2 regions of the Enterococcus wangshanyuanii genome follow, and region 1 is predicted to be linked to the other one. Evidence: predicted binding sites of a transcription regulator. Region 1 holds the regulator's gene; the other holds the start of a gene.
The links. The regulator HrcA, encoded in region 1, represses chaperone genes, less so after heat shock. The targets are predictions, from matches to a motif close to TTAGCACTCNNNNNNNNNGAGTGCTAA.
Positions count from the first base shown of each region.

Region 2: a site for HrcA is predicted at 4,854-4,880, ahead of clpP (ATP-dependent Clp endopeptidase proteolytic subunit ClpP). Genes of this name have one in related genera too.

Region 1 is NZ_CP021874.1:1,089,272-1,097,468, forward strand. It holds gene dnaK (molecular chaperone DnaK) at 1-764, opposite strand, end outside; gene grpE (nucleotide exchange factor GrpE) at 832-1,401, opposite strand; gene hrcA (heat-inducible transcriptional repressor HrcA) at 1,438-2,481, opposite strand; gene hemW (radical SAM family heme chaperone HemW) at 2,681-3,844, opposite strand; gene CC204_RS05270 (glycerophosphodiester phosphodiesterase family protein) at 3,901-5,736, opposite strand; gene ribF (riboflavin biosynthesis protein RibF) at 5,905-6,849, opposite strand; gene truB (tRNA pseudouridine(55) synthase TruB) at 6,867-7,787, opposite strand; gene CC204_RS05285 (coiled-coil domain-containing protein) at 7,983-8,197, opposite strand, start outside.
Region 2 is NZ_CP021874.1:50,428-58,624, forward strand. It holds gene CC204_RS00235 (DUF4097 family beta strand repeat-containing protein) at 1-131, shown strand, start outside; gene rapZ (RNase adapter RapZ) at 501-1,385, shown strand; gene CC204_RS00245 (gluconeogenesis factor YvcK family protein) at 1,382-2,380, shown strand; gene whiA (DNA-binding protein WhiA) at 2,408-3,343, shown strand; gene CC204_RS00255 (hypothetical protein) at 3,389-3,574, shown strand; gene CC204_RS00260 (DsbA family protein) at 3,591-4,112, opposite strand; gene clpP (ATP-dependent Clp endopeptidase proteolytic subunit ClpP) at 4,222-4,815, opposite strand; gene CC204_RS00270 (TM2 domain-containing protein) at 4,996-5,229, opposite strand; gene CC204_RS00275 (hypothetical protein) at 5,422-5,937, shown strand; gene ilvD (dihydroxy-acid dehydratase) at 6,352-8,043, shown strand; gene ilvB (biosynthetic-type acetolactate synthase large subunit) at 8,057-8,197, shown strand, end outside.

The sequences.
Region 1 (8,197 bases):
GGTAAGCTGATTTGAGTTGATGTCACACCTGATAAATCTTTTTTCGCTTTTTCAGCAGCATCTTTCAAACGTTGAACGGCCATTTTATCTTGAGATAAGTCAATACCGTTTTCTTTTTTGAATTCTGCTACCATGTGATCGATGATCTTGTTATCAAAGTCATCTCCACCTAATTCGTTATCCCCTGCTGTAGATAACACATCAAAGACACCGTCACCTAATTCAAGGATCGATACGTCAAAAGTACCACCACCAAGGTCAAATACTAAAACTTTTTCGTCTTTATCTGTTTTATCTAAACCATACGCTAATGCTGCTGCTGTTGGTTCGTTAACGATACGTTCAACTTCTAAACCAGCGATTTTACCAGCATCTTTTGTTGCTTGACGTTGAGCATCATTGAAGTAAGCTGGCACAGTGATTACCGCTTTATCCACTTTTTCACCAAGGTATTCTTCTGCAAAGCCTTTTAAGTATTGTAAAATCATCGCTGAAATTTCTTGTGGTGTATAAGATTTACCATCTGCTTCAACTTTGAAACCTGCTTCGCCCATATGACGTTTGATTGATGAAATTGTATGTGGGTTTGTAACTGCTTGACGTTTTGCTACTTCACCTACTTGGATTTCACCGTTTTTAAATGACACAACGGAAGGGGTTGTACGGTTTCCTTCTGGATTAGCGATGATTTTTGCTTCGCCGCCTTCTAACACTGCAACTGCTGAGTTTGTTGTTCCTAAGTCAATACCAATAATTTTACTCATAATTAATGATCTCCTATCTTCTGTTTAATTTTTTTCAATTTATATCATACAAGTTTTCGTTTTGCTGCTACTGTGCAACAACAACCATACTTGCGCGTAAAACACGATCATGTAGCTTGTAGCCTTTTTGTAAGACTTCAACGATTGTATCTGCTGGTGTGTCATCCGTAGCAGGAATCGTTTGAACCGCTTGATGTAAATTAGGATCGAAAGGCTCTCCCATTGCCGGGATTTCTTCAATCCCTTCTTCTTTCAACGCTGCTTGAACGCTCTCTAAAACCATCGCAATGCCTTTTTTCAAGCTGGCTCCTTGTTCATCATCGACTTCGATAGCCATTGCTCGTTCTAGATTATCGATCGAAGGCAATAATTTTTTACCTAAATCCTGTGAACGGTAGCGAACTAATAATTCACGTTCGTTTTTGAAACGATTGCTCATATTTGCGATTTCAGCACGAGCTCTTAAAAATTTGTCTTCCATTTCAGATAATTCATCTTGAGCTGTTTCAAGTTCTGATTTTTCAACAGTTGTCTCAGATGCTTCAGAGACGACTGATTCATCGACTGAGTTCGTCTGTTCTTCTTGTAATTCTTCGTTTGTTTCTTCTTTACTCACTCTGGCAACTTCCCTTCTCATTTCCGTAGAATCAAATTCTATATTTTTACTCGTTGCTTACTCGCCAAGAAAACGATAATACGCTCCAAGTTTTGACGCTAATTCATTGCGAAATACATCCACTAGGCCAAACATTTTGGAGTAAGGCATACTAGTTGGCCCTAATAGTGCAATCGTTCCTTTACCATGCCCTGCTACTTCATACGTGGCAGTGATCATACTCATATTGTCTAATAAATCATTGCCAATTTCTGAACCGATTCGAATCGCGATCTGTGCATCTGTCTTTTCATTTGTCGTTAATAAATGTGTGATCGCATCTGTATTCTGCATAAATGAGTAAACAGATTTTAATTGATCCAGATTATTTTGAACCCCAAAATTAAATAAATTCATGCGGCCGCTGACAAAGACTTTTTCTTCAAAAGCATGTCCCAGCATAGCATCAAATAAATTCATCATTCCTTCTGGTGTTTGGAAATAACGATGCAGGATCATTGGAATCTCTGTTCGCAGACGATGATAGACGGTCAAAAGTGGTTGGCCCACTAATTTATCATTGATGATCTGTGTCATCTTTTCCAAGTCTTGACTGGAAACTGACGCTGGCACTGCAAAGACTTGACTTTCAACATTTCCTTTATCCGTGACGATGATCGCAATGATTTGCCGTTCGTTCAAAGGAACGATCCGAAAACCGGTCAAACGCCGTTCTTTCATTTCAGGACCTAAAGAAAATGCTGTGTAACTGGTCAACTCAGAAAGAATCTCAGCTGATTGTTCAATGATATCATTGATTTCATGAAACTCTTTGCCAAATGAATGACGGATCGTTTGTAATTCATCGTGTTCGATTTCTGTTGGACGCAATAAATGATCAACGTAATAGCGATAACCATCCATTGAAGGAACTCTCCCCGAAGAAGAATGCGTCTTTGCTAACAACCCAAGCTCTTCTAAAGCTTTCATATCATTACGAATGGTTGCTGAACTAGACTGGATCCCTTCTTCCATCAATTTCTTCGATCCAACTGGCATTCCTGTACTTGTGTATTCCTGGATGATAAGTCGCAAAATATTCTTTTGTCTGTCGGTTATCATAGTTACCACCCTTCATTAGCACTCATGTTATTCAAGTGCTAATACAAGTATTAATATAGCAAGTTCTCCTTGAATTGTCAAGAGAAAAACATAATTTTTTAGCACTCTCTATCAAAGAGTGCTAATTGTAAAACAATCAAAAAGCATAGGCGCTTTTATATGTAAAAAGTTCCTATGCTTGCTTCTTTTCTTTTACTTATTATTTATCGATCAAAAATGCTTCAAATACATCATTTCCAACAAACAATCCTTGTTCTGTAAGCTGAAGGTAACCAGCTCGATCTATAAGCAAGCCACGCTGGACTAAGCTTAAAATCGTTTCACCATACACCTGCTCGATTGGTACACTAAATTTATCTTCAAATTGCTGCTTAGATACCCCTTTTTTCTTACGTAAGCCTAAGAACAGCTGCTCTTCCATTTGATTATGAATCGTTAGGTTTTCCGTTTCTACGACTGGTAATCGATCGTTGCGCAAAGGGTCCAGGTAATGCTGGATCGGTCCGTGATTACGGTAACGGGTATAGCCTAAATAGCCGCTCGCGCCTGCACCGAAGCCGTAATAATGTTCATTGTTCCAGTAAACTAAATTATGCTGACTTTCTTTGCCTGCTAAAGCGAAATTGCTCACTTCATATTGATGCCGTCCGCCTTTTTCCATCGCGATGATCGTTTCTTCAAACATCTGCGCCTCAACTTCTTGATCGGGCAATTGAAGACGACCTTGTCTCACCCAGTTCATAAACATTGTTTTATTTTCCAGTATTAGTGAATACAAAGAATAATGTGGTAAATCAAGCTCGATCGCACGTTTTAGTGTATCTCTAAACCCTTCTAACGTTTGCCCCGGCAACGCATAAATCAAATCGATACTTACGTTGGAGAAATTTTCCTTTTCAAGGAACTTCATTGTGTCATAAACATCCTCTGCTGTATGCTTACGGCCAATTTTTTTCAGCAACTGATTATCGAAGGTTTGAACCCCCATCGACAAGCGATTGACCCCATATTCTTTCATTACATGAAGCTTTTCCTGCGTCAAATCGCCTGGATTGGCTTCTACAGTAAATTCATTTTTAGCGTTGAACGGCAATAGTTTACGAACTCCCTCTAGTAAAACGGCAAGCTGTTTAGCAGATAGAGAAGTCGGCGTACCTCCGCCAATATAGATTGTTTCCATTTCTCGGCTGGGAAACTGTTTTTTTGACAGTTGAATTTCTTTCAATAGTGCTTGGATATATTCATCGACCGGCTGGCCTTCTAAAAAGACTTTATTGAAATCACAGTAGTAGCAAATGTGTTCACAAAACGGGATATGGATATAGGCTGAAATTTTATTTTTTACGTTGTCTATTTCGCTCATTACTATCAATTCCTTTAAAATCAAAATCTAGCGATTTCGTTTAGTTTTTCTATCGATCAATCATAATCTGTGGTCAGATTATTGATCCCCAATGCTTCCATCTTCTTAAATTCACTTTGAGGAACTCCCCAAAGATTGACGGACAATCCTTTATTCTGCGCTAGCGCGATCAAATCTGCTCGATCTGCTACACTTTCATACTTGATATCCAAACCAGAATTCCCACCAAGCTGGCTGACTTGTTCGATCATCTGCTCATCCAGCCTATTTGCCAGCAACTGAACCTGAACATCTGGAAGTCTTCTTTTAACTTCAACCAAATGCTTATAATCGAAAGAAATAACAACTGCTGTATTCGCCAATCCATAATAATTGATCGAATTGACTAAACTATCATAATCTGCAGCATCTACCTTGTTTGCTTTAATTTCTATAAATGGAATACTTTGTTTTGTATTCATAATAGTTAAAAAATCTTCCAAAGTCGGAACAACTAATTGTTCTTCGGAATAACTTTCTTTATTCGATCCTTGGTCGATTCTTAAAGCATTGATTTGGGCAAGTGTCAGATCACTAACTTTTCCTTTGCCATTCGTCATTCGATCAACGGATTGATCATGCATGATCACCCATTTTTTATCCTTAGTCAAACGGATATCGGTCTCAATGCCCCAGCTATTTGACTGTTGAAAAGCTGGAAGGGAGTTTTCCGGTGCAGCTTTATGATTTCCTCGGTGAGCAACATACCGAATATCATCCATCATTTCGCTCACTTCAACATTATCTGCTGGAATATAGCCCTCTGTCGTTCTGTATATCTTCTTATCATTATTAAAAACGATCCCTCTCACATAGGCCATACTATTTGCAGAAAGTTGCCGGACAGTTTTTGACAACTGGCGGTTTTGGTAAAGAGCCGTTTCCTGCATCAATCGGATACGAACAGGACGGCGCAAATTGATTTCTACTGCACCAGCATCGCTCTCAGCTTTTAATCCATTCTTGCCAATGAACTCAGTATTTGCATGGTAAACGCCGTTGATAAAATCAAAATCCTCATAATCGACATGAACTTTATAGGAATTGTCTTCTTGGCGTTTAGCATCATATACTTTTTTATCACTCTGATCTTCTTTTGACCAAACAGCTGCCGTTAATTTTTCAGTATCTGCTTTGCTTGATACTGAAAGGTTAATTTCAAATTGGCCTTTAGACACTTCTGCACCATCAATTTCTGAGTGAAGACTCGGTTGGTCTACAGTAAAGTTGCCAAATGGAACCGTTTCTACCTCACCATTTTCTCTAGTGATTTTTAGAGTTACTTGATAATCGCCAGCTTCTTGATGATTCTTGATCAAAACATCTGCATCCCATGTATTCGTTTCAGAATGATAAACGGCTTGATAGGTTCTTAGGTCATTCGCTCCATTAGTTTCTCCAAAAACGCTAAACTCAACTGTTTTAAGATGATTGACACTTTCTAAATATGCACTAAGCCGATATGTCGTTTGTTTATTATCCTGATTCAACAAACGAAAAGATGGACGTTCAGGCGGATAGTAGACAGACTTATTTTTCGCCAATCTCTCGATCGATGATTCTGCAAAATCAGGATTTAAACGGCTCCCATCTTCTAGAATCACCTCTTCTTTTTGCTTATCGGCAAGAGTAATGGCTAAAGGCGATGGAGAAAATCGATATCCTTCATATGAAGGATTTGAATGATCTTGATAATCTAAATTTAAATAAAACCAAATCAAAAAAGAAACCCCACTCAGAATAATGACGATCAACAAAATCGAAAGAGTTAAACGCTTCTTTTTTCTTTTAGCGGTCTGCTCTTTTTTCTTTTGTTTTTTCTTTGACGGCTTCTTCTCTTTTTTTTCTGCCATAAACCTCTCCTTGACTTTTATCCATTTTCTACAAAGTATAACGCACGCTCAGACACTCGGACACAAATTTAGAATCCTTTATAAAAACTTTATAGTATCTAGTTTTCTCAAACGAAAAACTGAACAGTCACCACGTTTGCTCAAACAGTTTTTAGTTTGGTATCTGAATCAATTCTGTTGTGAAAAATAGTCAGCCGTATCCTGTTCATCTTGTTTTAATTGTACGATCAAACTATCTGCACCATTAAATTTCACTTGATCTCTTAAATAATGATTCCAGCGTACTGTTACCTGTTCACCGTAAATATCTTGATGAAAGTCTAAAATATAGACTTCTACGGTCAATTCCCGGCCATCGCCAAATGTATCATTATGCCCGATCGATCCCATTCCAACATACCATCGTTCACCGATCTTGATTTTCACTGCATAGACACCGATCCTTGGCAAACGAACGGTACTTTTCACTTTGATATTTGCCGTTGGAAAACCTAATAGACGACCTCTGGCATCCCCGTGAACGACCGTTCCATCTGTTTCATAAACATATCCTAGCAATTCAGAAGCTTCCTCCATTTGCCCTTGTTCCATCAATGAACGAATGCGAGTAGAACTGATCTTTTCGCCAGCTAACTCTTCTTTACTGACAGTGATCACTTTAAAACGGTCTTTGGCATAACCAGGTAAGTGAGCCACATCAGCAATATCCTTAGGTCCATACGTATAATCAAACCCTGAAACAGCCGCTTTAGCATGTAAGTCTACAACATATTGATCAATAAAATCCTGCGGTGCTAAATGAGCAAACGCAGAAGTAAACTCGATCACATATAAAATATCAACACCTAAGCGCTCCATCAACCGTTCTTTTTGCTCTAAGCTGCTTAAATATTTCATATTTTCCGGCAATACTTTTTGAAAAACAATCGAAGGATGTTGATTAAATGTCATAACAGCTAATTTTAAGTTATGTTCTTCGGCATATTTTTTGCCCGTCTCGATCACCTTTTGGTGCCCTCGATGAACACCATCGAAAAAGCCTAACACCATCACTACTTCATCTGACGGAATTTGTTCTGGTTGATAAGGATGACGAATTGGAATCACTTGCATATTAAAACTTCTTTCTATTAATTATTTCGTAAGACTTTACTTGGTTTTAAAACATTCGCTTTCGTTGGATGAGCCATATAAAGACTGACAACCTGATCATGATAAAATAAAGCGACTAAATCTTCCGGCATTTCATTTAAGCCTAATTCACTTTGCGTCAAACGAACACCATTTTTGACCTGTTGATATAGCTCATCAGACAAATCGATTCGCTGAAAGTCACCAATCGCTGTCTCGATCGGTAATAATACTTGATCTATAGCTTCTTGCGCCATTTTTTCTGCGACTTGTTCTAATGTTAAACATTGACTAGCAATCAATCCTCCGCTTGCTGTCCTTGTTAAATCAGACATATGGGCAGGTACGCCTAGAATTGCACCTGTATCAACGGACAGTGTCCGTACATAAGTTCCTTTGCCGCAAACTACTTTAAAGCGCCAGCTCTGTGTGCCATTCATTGGGTCAAACACCGGCTCAGATGTTCGTTCAAAAGAATGAATCTGCGCCGTACGTTGGGGACGTTCTACTTCTTCACCATTTCTTGCATACTCATAGAGACGCTTACCATTTACTTTGACCGCTGAAAACATGGGCGGAATTTGCGTGATAGTGCCTGTCATTTGTTGCATTGCTGCATCGATTTCTGTTGTTGTAAAAGGCACTGTTAATTTATTTTTTTCAACTATTTCTCCACTGCTATCTTCAGTTGTTGTAGAAAAACCCAAGGTGATTTCTCCTTCGTAGGTTTTCCCTGAATCAACCATATATTCAATCACTTTGGTACCTTTGCCGATACAAATCGGTAAGACACCGGAAACATCCGGATCTAAGGTTCCGCCGTGGCCAATTTTTTTTGTATGTAAAATTTTCCTTAATTTAAAGACGCAGTCATGACTTGTCATCCCACGCTCTTTCCATAAAGGCAAAATACCATCCATCAATTTAGCCCCCTAATACTAAGATTACTAACTTGCTTATTATAACATAGAAACATATGAAAATTCATTCTTTCAAGGTCAAGTAAGGTAAAGTTTCTTACTGTTGTTTTGTTTTTTCAGTAAAGAAAAAAGCGCGATCCAAAGATAATTTTGAACCACACTTTCTAGTTATTCTTTTGTTTTTAACAAAACTTATTATGCAGAGTGACCAACGATCACATCACCCGCGTACCCAAAACCGACACGTGTCATACTCGGATTCATTTCCCAATCACGGTGTCCTGTTCCAGATGGTGAAACCATGTTCGTTTCATTGTACCAAGCCATGATCACAGAGTTTCCAGGTGCAAACATGAAAGCAATTACCTCATCCCCTCTGTTCCAATGGTCTGATGGAATTTGATAGTCCT
Region 2 (8,197 bases), 1.0 Mb from region 1:
AGTTCAATCTATCGAGTAAATCTGGAAAGATCATTAATGAGTTTGAGAATAACAAAGAATCATCTAATAAAATTACTATTACAACACAAACAGGTGATATTCGGATCATCGAAAAAGATGAATCTAACTAAGAATAATAAATACAATCAGGCGGGCCCGAAACAAAACGAATAATCAGTTTTGTTTCGGGCTTGATTTTCGAATAAATGGCGAGAAAAAACCTGTGCCTTCAGAAATAAGTTGAGGTTGTATAGTACCTATTTGGTCATGAAAATTTGAAGAGCACCGTGTAGGAGGCATTCAACATCAGAAATGTAACTTTCGTGTTTCTTGTCATTCTCATTTTTCTTGGAGCTAATGGTTTTTGCTAAGCTGTTTGTTTTTTTTGAGATCAAATGTTTAACATTTTCTCAAAGACAGATAGCGGCATGTTGAAAAGCTTTCATTGATACGCCCGGAATGTTATAATTAGTCAAATGCTTTTAAAGGGGCGCTGTAAAATGGCTGATAATTTACAATTAGTAATAATCACTGGGATGAGCGGAGCAGGTAAAACTGTCGCTATTCAAAGCTTTGAAGATATGGGGTATTTTTGTATTGATAATATGCCGCCAAGTCTGATTCCAAAATTTTGGGAATTGATCAAGGAATCAGGAAAAGTAACGAAAATCGCTTTAGTGATCGATCTACGTTCGCGTAATTTCTTTAGAGAAATTCAGGATATGCTGGTCGAACTTGAAAATACGAATTTGATCGATACGACGATCATGTTTTTAGATGCAACAGATGAAGAATTAGTTTCGCGCTATAAAGAAACTAGACGTGCTCATCCGTTAGCGATGGATGGCTTGGTCACTGAAGGGATCAGAAAAGAACGTGCGATCCTGGAAGAAATCAGAGGAGATGCTCAGGTTGTCATTGATACAACAGATCTTTCGCCAAGACAATTAAGAGAGCGAATCAATGAAGAATTTAAGACACGAGATACACATGGTTTTCGTGTGGAGATGGTATCGTTTGGGTTTAAATATGGTCTGCCGATCGATGCTGATATTGTAATGGATGTTCGCTTTTTGCCAAATCCTCACTATATACCAGAGTTGAGACCACTGACTGGGCAAGATAAATCTGTTTACGACTATGTCATGAGTTTTCCAGAGACAGAGGAATTTTATACTCGCTTCATCGATCTATTGAAACACGTGATGCCTGGCTATGAAAAAGAAGGTAAATCAAGTATCACTATCGCAATCGGCTGTACTGGCGGACAACATCGTTCAGTTGCTTTGACTGAAAGAGTTGGTGATGAGCTTGGTAAGGAGTATCATGTGAACATCACGCATCGTGATAAAGGAAAACGGAAAGAGACGGTGAATCGCTCATGAAAATGAAAACGTACCGGATCAGAAAGCCTAAGATCGTTGTTGTCGGTGGTGGTACTGGGCTGCCTGTTATTTTAAAAAGCTTGAGAAATCAAAGCGCGGATATCACTGCTGTTGTAACAGTTGCTGATGATGGAGGCAGTAGTGGTGAAATTCGTGAATCAATGAATTTGACTCCACCCGGTGATTTGCGTAATGTGTTGGTTGCTTTATCAGATATGCCGCAATTGTATGAAGATATCTTTCAGTATCGTTTTGATAAATCAGATAAATATTTTGCAAATCATGCCATCGGTAATTTGATTATTGCTGCCGTTTCTGAAATGCGTGGCAGTACGTATGAAGCGATTCAATTGTTGTCAAAAATGATGCATGTGGATGGACATATTTTTCCTTCGTCAGAAAGACCATTGACCTTACATGCTGTTTTCAAAGATGGAACAGTAGCAGTTGGTGAGTCGAACATTGCCGTCGATCGAAAAACGATCGATTATGTTTTTGTGACCAATACAAATGACGATGAACAGCCGAAAGCCGCTCGAAAAGTAGTGAAAGCGATCGAAGAAGCAGACATGATCGTTTTAGGTCCTGGAAGTCTATTTACGAGTATTTTGCCTAATCTGGTGATCAGTGAAATTGGAGATGCGATTATCAACGCAGAAGGAGAAGTCGTTTACATTTGCAATATCATGACACAAAAAGGTGAAACAGAGCACTTTACGGATGCAGACCATATTTGTGTATTACACGATCATCTCAAAAGTAAGTTTATTGACACTGTTTTAGTCAATACAGAAAAAGTACCAGATGGGTATATGGATCCGGAAGTTTACGATGAGTATCTTGTTCAAGTCGAACATGACTTTCAAAAATTAAGATCAGAAGGCTGCCGAGTGATTTCAACTGACTTTTTGAAGTTAAGGGATGGCGGCGTTTTCCATGATGGAGATAAGGTAGTCGACGAATTGTTCCGTATCGTTTTCGGAGCAAGGTATTAAAAGGTAAAAAGAGAGGGGGAAAGAAAAATGTCTTTTGCCTCAGATGTAAAAAAGGAACTAACGACTTTAGAGGTTCATCGAGAACATGCTAGAGCAGAACTTGCCGCATTGATTCGGATGAATGGATCATTAAGCATCGTGAATCAACAATTTGTCTTAAATGTTCAGACAGAAAATGCTGCGATCGCAAGACGTATTTATTCTCTTTTAAAGGATCATTATGATGTTCGATCGGAATTGCTTGTTCGGAAAAAAATGAAATTAAAGAAAAATAATGTCTATATTGTTCGTTTAAAACAGGGAACTAAAGATGTTCTAGCCGACTTAGATATTTTGGATGGAATGATGTTTAATACGCATGTATCAGATGAGATCATGGGAAATGCTCAAAAGATGAGATCCTATTTGCGTGGCGCCTTCATGGCTTCAGGCTCAGTCAATAATCCTGAAACGAGTCGTTATCATTTGGAAATATTTTCTATTTATGAAGAACATAATGAAGATATTTGTCAGATGTTGAATTATTATGATTTGAATGCACGAACATTAGAAAGAAGAAACGGTTATATTTCTTATTTAAAAGGGGCAGAGCGGATCGCTGATTTTTTAACATTGATCGGTGCGACGAATTCGATGTTAAAATTTGAAGACGTCCGAATTGTACGAGATATGCGCAATTCTGTTAATCGTTTGGTCAATTGCGAAACAGCGAACTTAAATAAAACGATCGACGCCGCATCAAAACAAATTGAGAATATCCAGTATATTGAAAGCGTCGTAGGGTTGACCGCTTTACCGGAAAAATTGCAGGAGATTGCTGAATTACGTTTAGAATATCCAGAAGTCAGTCTGAAAGAACTCGGTGAAATGATTCCTTCCGGAGCCATTTCAAAGTCTGGAATCAATCATCGAATCAGAAAAATCAATGAATTTGCTGAAAAGCTTAGAGAAAAAAGTGCATAACTACAAAGTTCCTTGTTCTAAAAAAATAGAAATCAGGTGAATGTGATGGGTGTTGAGGACAAAGATTTTATTATGCGGCAAATCAAACAATTAGGTGAAGGTTTAGGAGAGTTTTTGGGCAAAGAAGACGTAGATAAAATCTTGAATTTTAGTGAAGATGCTCAAAAAGAGACCGAAGATTCACTCACTGAGAAGGAAGCGAAGAACAAAAAAGAGACAAAGCCAAAATAGCTTTGTCTTTTTTTTGTTAATTGCCTTCAATATAGCGGATCAGTTCTTCTTTCGTAACAGATTCATCAAAGATATGTTCACCAATAACGATTGTTGGAACAAATTTGATATTAGCTGCATTTGCTTCAGCGATCACAGCATCGATCATCTCAGGGTTTTTCTTTTCAGCTAGCTGCAGATTATCTTGTGCAAAGACCGCAACATCGGCTAAAGAAAGATGACCCCATTGATCTTGAGTGTCATACATTTGTTTTAAGCTAAGTAATCCTTTTTCAGGCATAGTATAGTCAATATGATGATGCATCACATTTCCAGGCTGTAAGGTTTCTTTCTCTTTATCGAACAGCTTGATAATACGCTGAACTTTCCCTTCTTTGACGTAACCTTCCAATAGCTCAAAAGACTCTTCAAACCATTTTTTACAGTAAGGACAACGCACGTTCATAAATTCGACCATTTTTACGGGAGCGGTCTCTTTCCCGATAACTAAACCATTTTCCGTGGTAACTTTTGTTGCATCAATAATTGAAATATCCATTTTTATACATCCCTTCATTTCTTTACTTCTAGTGTAGCGCTTTTCAGTCAGAGTTTAAATAAAAATGCCCAAAATTCTGAAAAGAATTTTGGGCATGGGAATCAAATTTTTAGCTTAATGCACTACTATTTTCCATTACTTCATCGATCAAGCCATATTCTTTTGCTTGTTGAGCGGTCATAAAATTATCACGGTCTGTATCGCGTTCGATGACTTCTAAAGGTTGACCAGTACGTTCAGCCAAGATTTTGTTCAAACGATCGCGAGTGTCTAAGATGTGTTTTGCAGCGATTTCGATTTCTGTTGCTTGTCCTTGTGCTCCACCAAGCGGTTGATGAATCATGATTTCAGCGTTAGGTAAGGCAAAACGTTTGCCTTTTTGTCCAGCAGTTAGCAGGAAGCTGCCCATAGATGCAGCCATTCCAAGAACGATCGTTTGGACATCAGCTTTAACAAAATTCATGGTATCAAAAATTGCTAAGCCAGCTGAAACACTTCCTCCAGGAGAATTGATGTAAATGTAAATATCTTTTTCAGAGTCTTGCGCATCCAAAAATAATAATTGAGCAATAACTGAGTTGGCTACATTATCATCGATCGGACCACTTAACATGATGATTCTATCTTTTAATAATCGTGAATAAATATCATAAGCTCTTTCTCCACGAGATGACTGTTCAATGACTGTTGGTATTAAGTTCATAGTATATTCCTCCTATATAAAAAGCTCTTCAAATCATTTTATCACAAAGCATACTTGAATGCTTAAAAAAAGTATACTTTATTGGTCAAAAAAGGTCAACTTAAACGAACCAAAAAAATAGAAGGTAGAAACGTTGAGTCAGGTTTCTGCCTTCTACTGTTATTATTCTCAAAATAAATATTATGAAGTGACAACAATGTTGCCGTTTTGGTCTGCAGGCTTCAATAGAGTCATGATTGCAGTGAAGAAAGCAATAAGAGCTGGAATACCAGTCCAACTGAAAACAAGATACATGATGCCTTTTCCAGAAAAACCAGAGTAGAATTTATGAGCATCGATCCAGCCTAAGAAAAATGCTAATATGAAATAAATCCATTTATTGACTACTCTACCTTGTTGTACATAACCGCCCACTGATTGAGTATTATTGTTTTCATTGACAATATTGATGTTGATTTTGTCTTGCAGATTTTCTGTATTCGTTTCAAAAAGAATTGTAAAAATTTAAGTAAATGACTCCTTTTCATTTTTTTGTTCTATGTTTTTACGCTTGTGAAAGAGTATGTTATACTAAAAAAGCAAGTAAAGAAGAGTGAGGGGATTCGGATGGTTGTTTTTATCGCAGGCATAACAGGCGTATTAGTTGGCGCAGTGATCGTGTCGATCAGCGTTGCTTTACGAGTGACGTTTGAGGAACGAAAAGCAGCACGTTATCGTGAGCTGGAACATTTCGTCAAAGAAATCGAAACATTGAATCTTTTGAACAAAAAAATCAATGAAATTTTGCAAAAGAGAGACATATATGTTGATAAATCGGTCAATTTTATTTCCATGGATGATTGCTACATCAGTATTGACGATTTTATTTATTTAGAATCTTTTTCTGCTCAAAACAATTTCTATCTTCCTACGTATTTAGTCGAAGAATTTTTTAAGAAGATTGCGCACAGAAAAGTTATTCTGACACCTGATGAGGTGATTTCAATGGGCGGCAGCACGTATAAAGGTGGGAAGCTTATTTTAGAAACATTCTCTGAAGAGCTGATGACGATCATTGAAGATAAAAAAAGACAGATGAGACGTTTGTCGCACAAACCGCTGTATTATTTCCAAAAGAGCTAAAAAGCCCGTACCTTAAGTGAAAGGTACGGATTTTTTTATTTATAAAACATAAAGTCGGAAAACAGTAACAAACATTTTTGGAATTTTCTGACTTTTTTCACTATTTTTTATTGACAATCTCATTTATTAGGTTTATAGTTAACAAAAGCTTGTATTTATCACATTGAATTTTAATCTTTATAGATTTTAAACGAGGAGACCATTGCCATGAAAAAAACAAACAACAACCACGTATTAGTCATTATTTTATCGTGAAGGACTTAGAACACTGAGAAATTTTGCAGATGTTTGAGTCCTGTTTGTCTTTGGTAGATGGGATTCTTACTAAGACATCCCATTCATTATGATTGGGATGTTTTTTTGGTAGGAAGTATTGTAAAGACGATAACTGAATTGAATTGGAGTGGATGAACAATGCGTAGTGATCAAATAAAAAAAGGAATCGAAGCAGCACCAGCTAGAAGTTTGCTGTATGCAACAGGTCAGGTAAAAAATGCTAGAGATATGGAGAAACCATTTATTGCAATTTGTAATTCGTATATTGATATAGTACCTGGGCATGTTCATCTAAGAGAATTAGCAGATGTTGCCAAAGAAGCGATTCGTGAAGCAGGAGGGATTCCCTTTGAGTTCAACACGATCGGGGTTGATGATGGAATTGCGATGGGCCATATTGGTATGCGCTATTCGTTACCAAGTAGGGAGATCATTGCTGATGCAGCGGAGACAGTGATCAATGCCCATTGGTTTGACGGTGTTTTCTATATTCCTAATTGCGACAAGATCACGCCGGGCATGTTGATGGCTAGTGTTCGAACGAATGTCCCAGCGATTTTTTGCTCCGGCGGTCCTATGAAAGCTGGTGTTGATCCTAGAGGACATACGACAACCTTATCTTCAATGTTTGAAGCAGTCGGTACTTTCAAAGAAGGAAAAATGACTGCAGAAGAATTTAAATTTATGGAAGAAAATGCATGCCCGACTTGTGGGTCATGTGCTGGAATGTTTACAGCAAATTCAATGAACTGCTTGATGGAAGTCCTAGGATTAGCACTTCCAGGGAACGGGACGATTTTAGCAGTTTCTGACGAACGAAGAGAATTGGTTAGAAAATCAGCCTTTCATCTGATGGATTTGGTCAAAAAGCAAATCAAACCAAGAGATATCGTGACTAAAGAAGCAATCGATGATGCATTTGCTTTAGATATGGCGATGGGTGGATCAACGAATACCGTGCTGCATACATTAGCGATCGCAAATGAAGCAGAAATTGATTACAACTTAGAAGAAGTCAACGAAATCGCCAAACGAGTTCCGTATCTTTCAAAAATTGCTCCTTCTTCTGCTTATTCCATGCACGATGTACATGAAGCTGGAGGAGTACCAGCGATCATGAAAGAACTAGTTGATTTAGGCAATGCAATTCATCCAGATAGAATCACGGTAACAGGAAAAACGATCAGAGAAAATGTTCAAGATGCAGTGATCAAGAATGAAGAAGTCATCCATCCTAAAGAAAATCCATATAGCCCAGTCGGTGGGTTATCGATCCTTTACGGAAATATCGCACCGAAAGGCAGTGTCATCAAAGTTGGCGGAGTTGATCCATCGATCAAGAAATTTGTTGGTAAAGCGATCTGTTTCAGCTCTCATGATGAAGCGGTTGAAGCAATCGATAATCATACAGTGAAAAAAGGCCATGTGGTCGTTATTCGCTATGAAGGACCCAAAGGTGGACCGGGAATGCCGGAGATGTTAGCGCCAACTTCAAGTATTGTTGGACGAGGCTTAGGCAAAGATGTTGCGCTGATCACCGATGGTCGATTCTCAGGTGCTACACGAGGGATTGCTGTAGGACACATCTCCCCTGAAGCAGCAGCAGGCGGACCGATTGCTTTGATCGAAGATGGGGATGAAATTGAGATAGATTTGACCAACCGAACACTGGAACTGCATGTTTCCGATGAAGAAATGGCTAGGCGGAACGATCATTTGCCGAAATTTAAAGCGAAAGTAAAAACAGGATACTTAGCTCGCTATACGGCATTAGTCACTTCAGCTCATACAGGAGGCATCATGCAGATTCCAGAAGATTTGCTAGACTAGAGGAGGGACGTTCATGGCAGAACAACAGAAAAAAATGAAAAGCGGCTCAAAGATTTTGATCGATGCGTTGTTGAAGCAAAAGGTAGAAATGATTTTTGGTTATCCGGGTGGTGCTGTTCTTCCTCTATATGATGCTTTATATGATGGGGATATT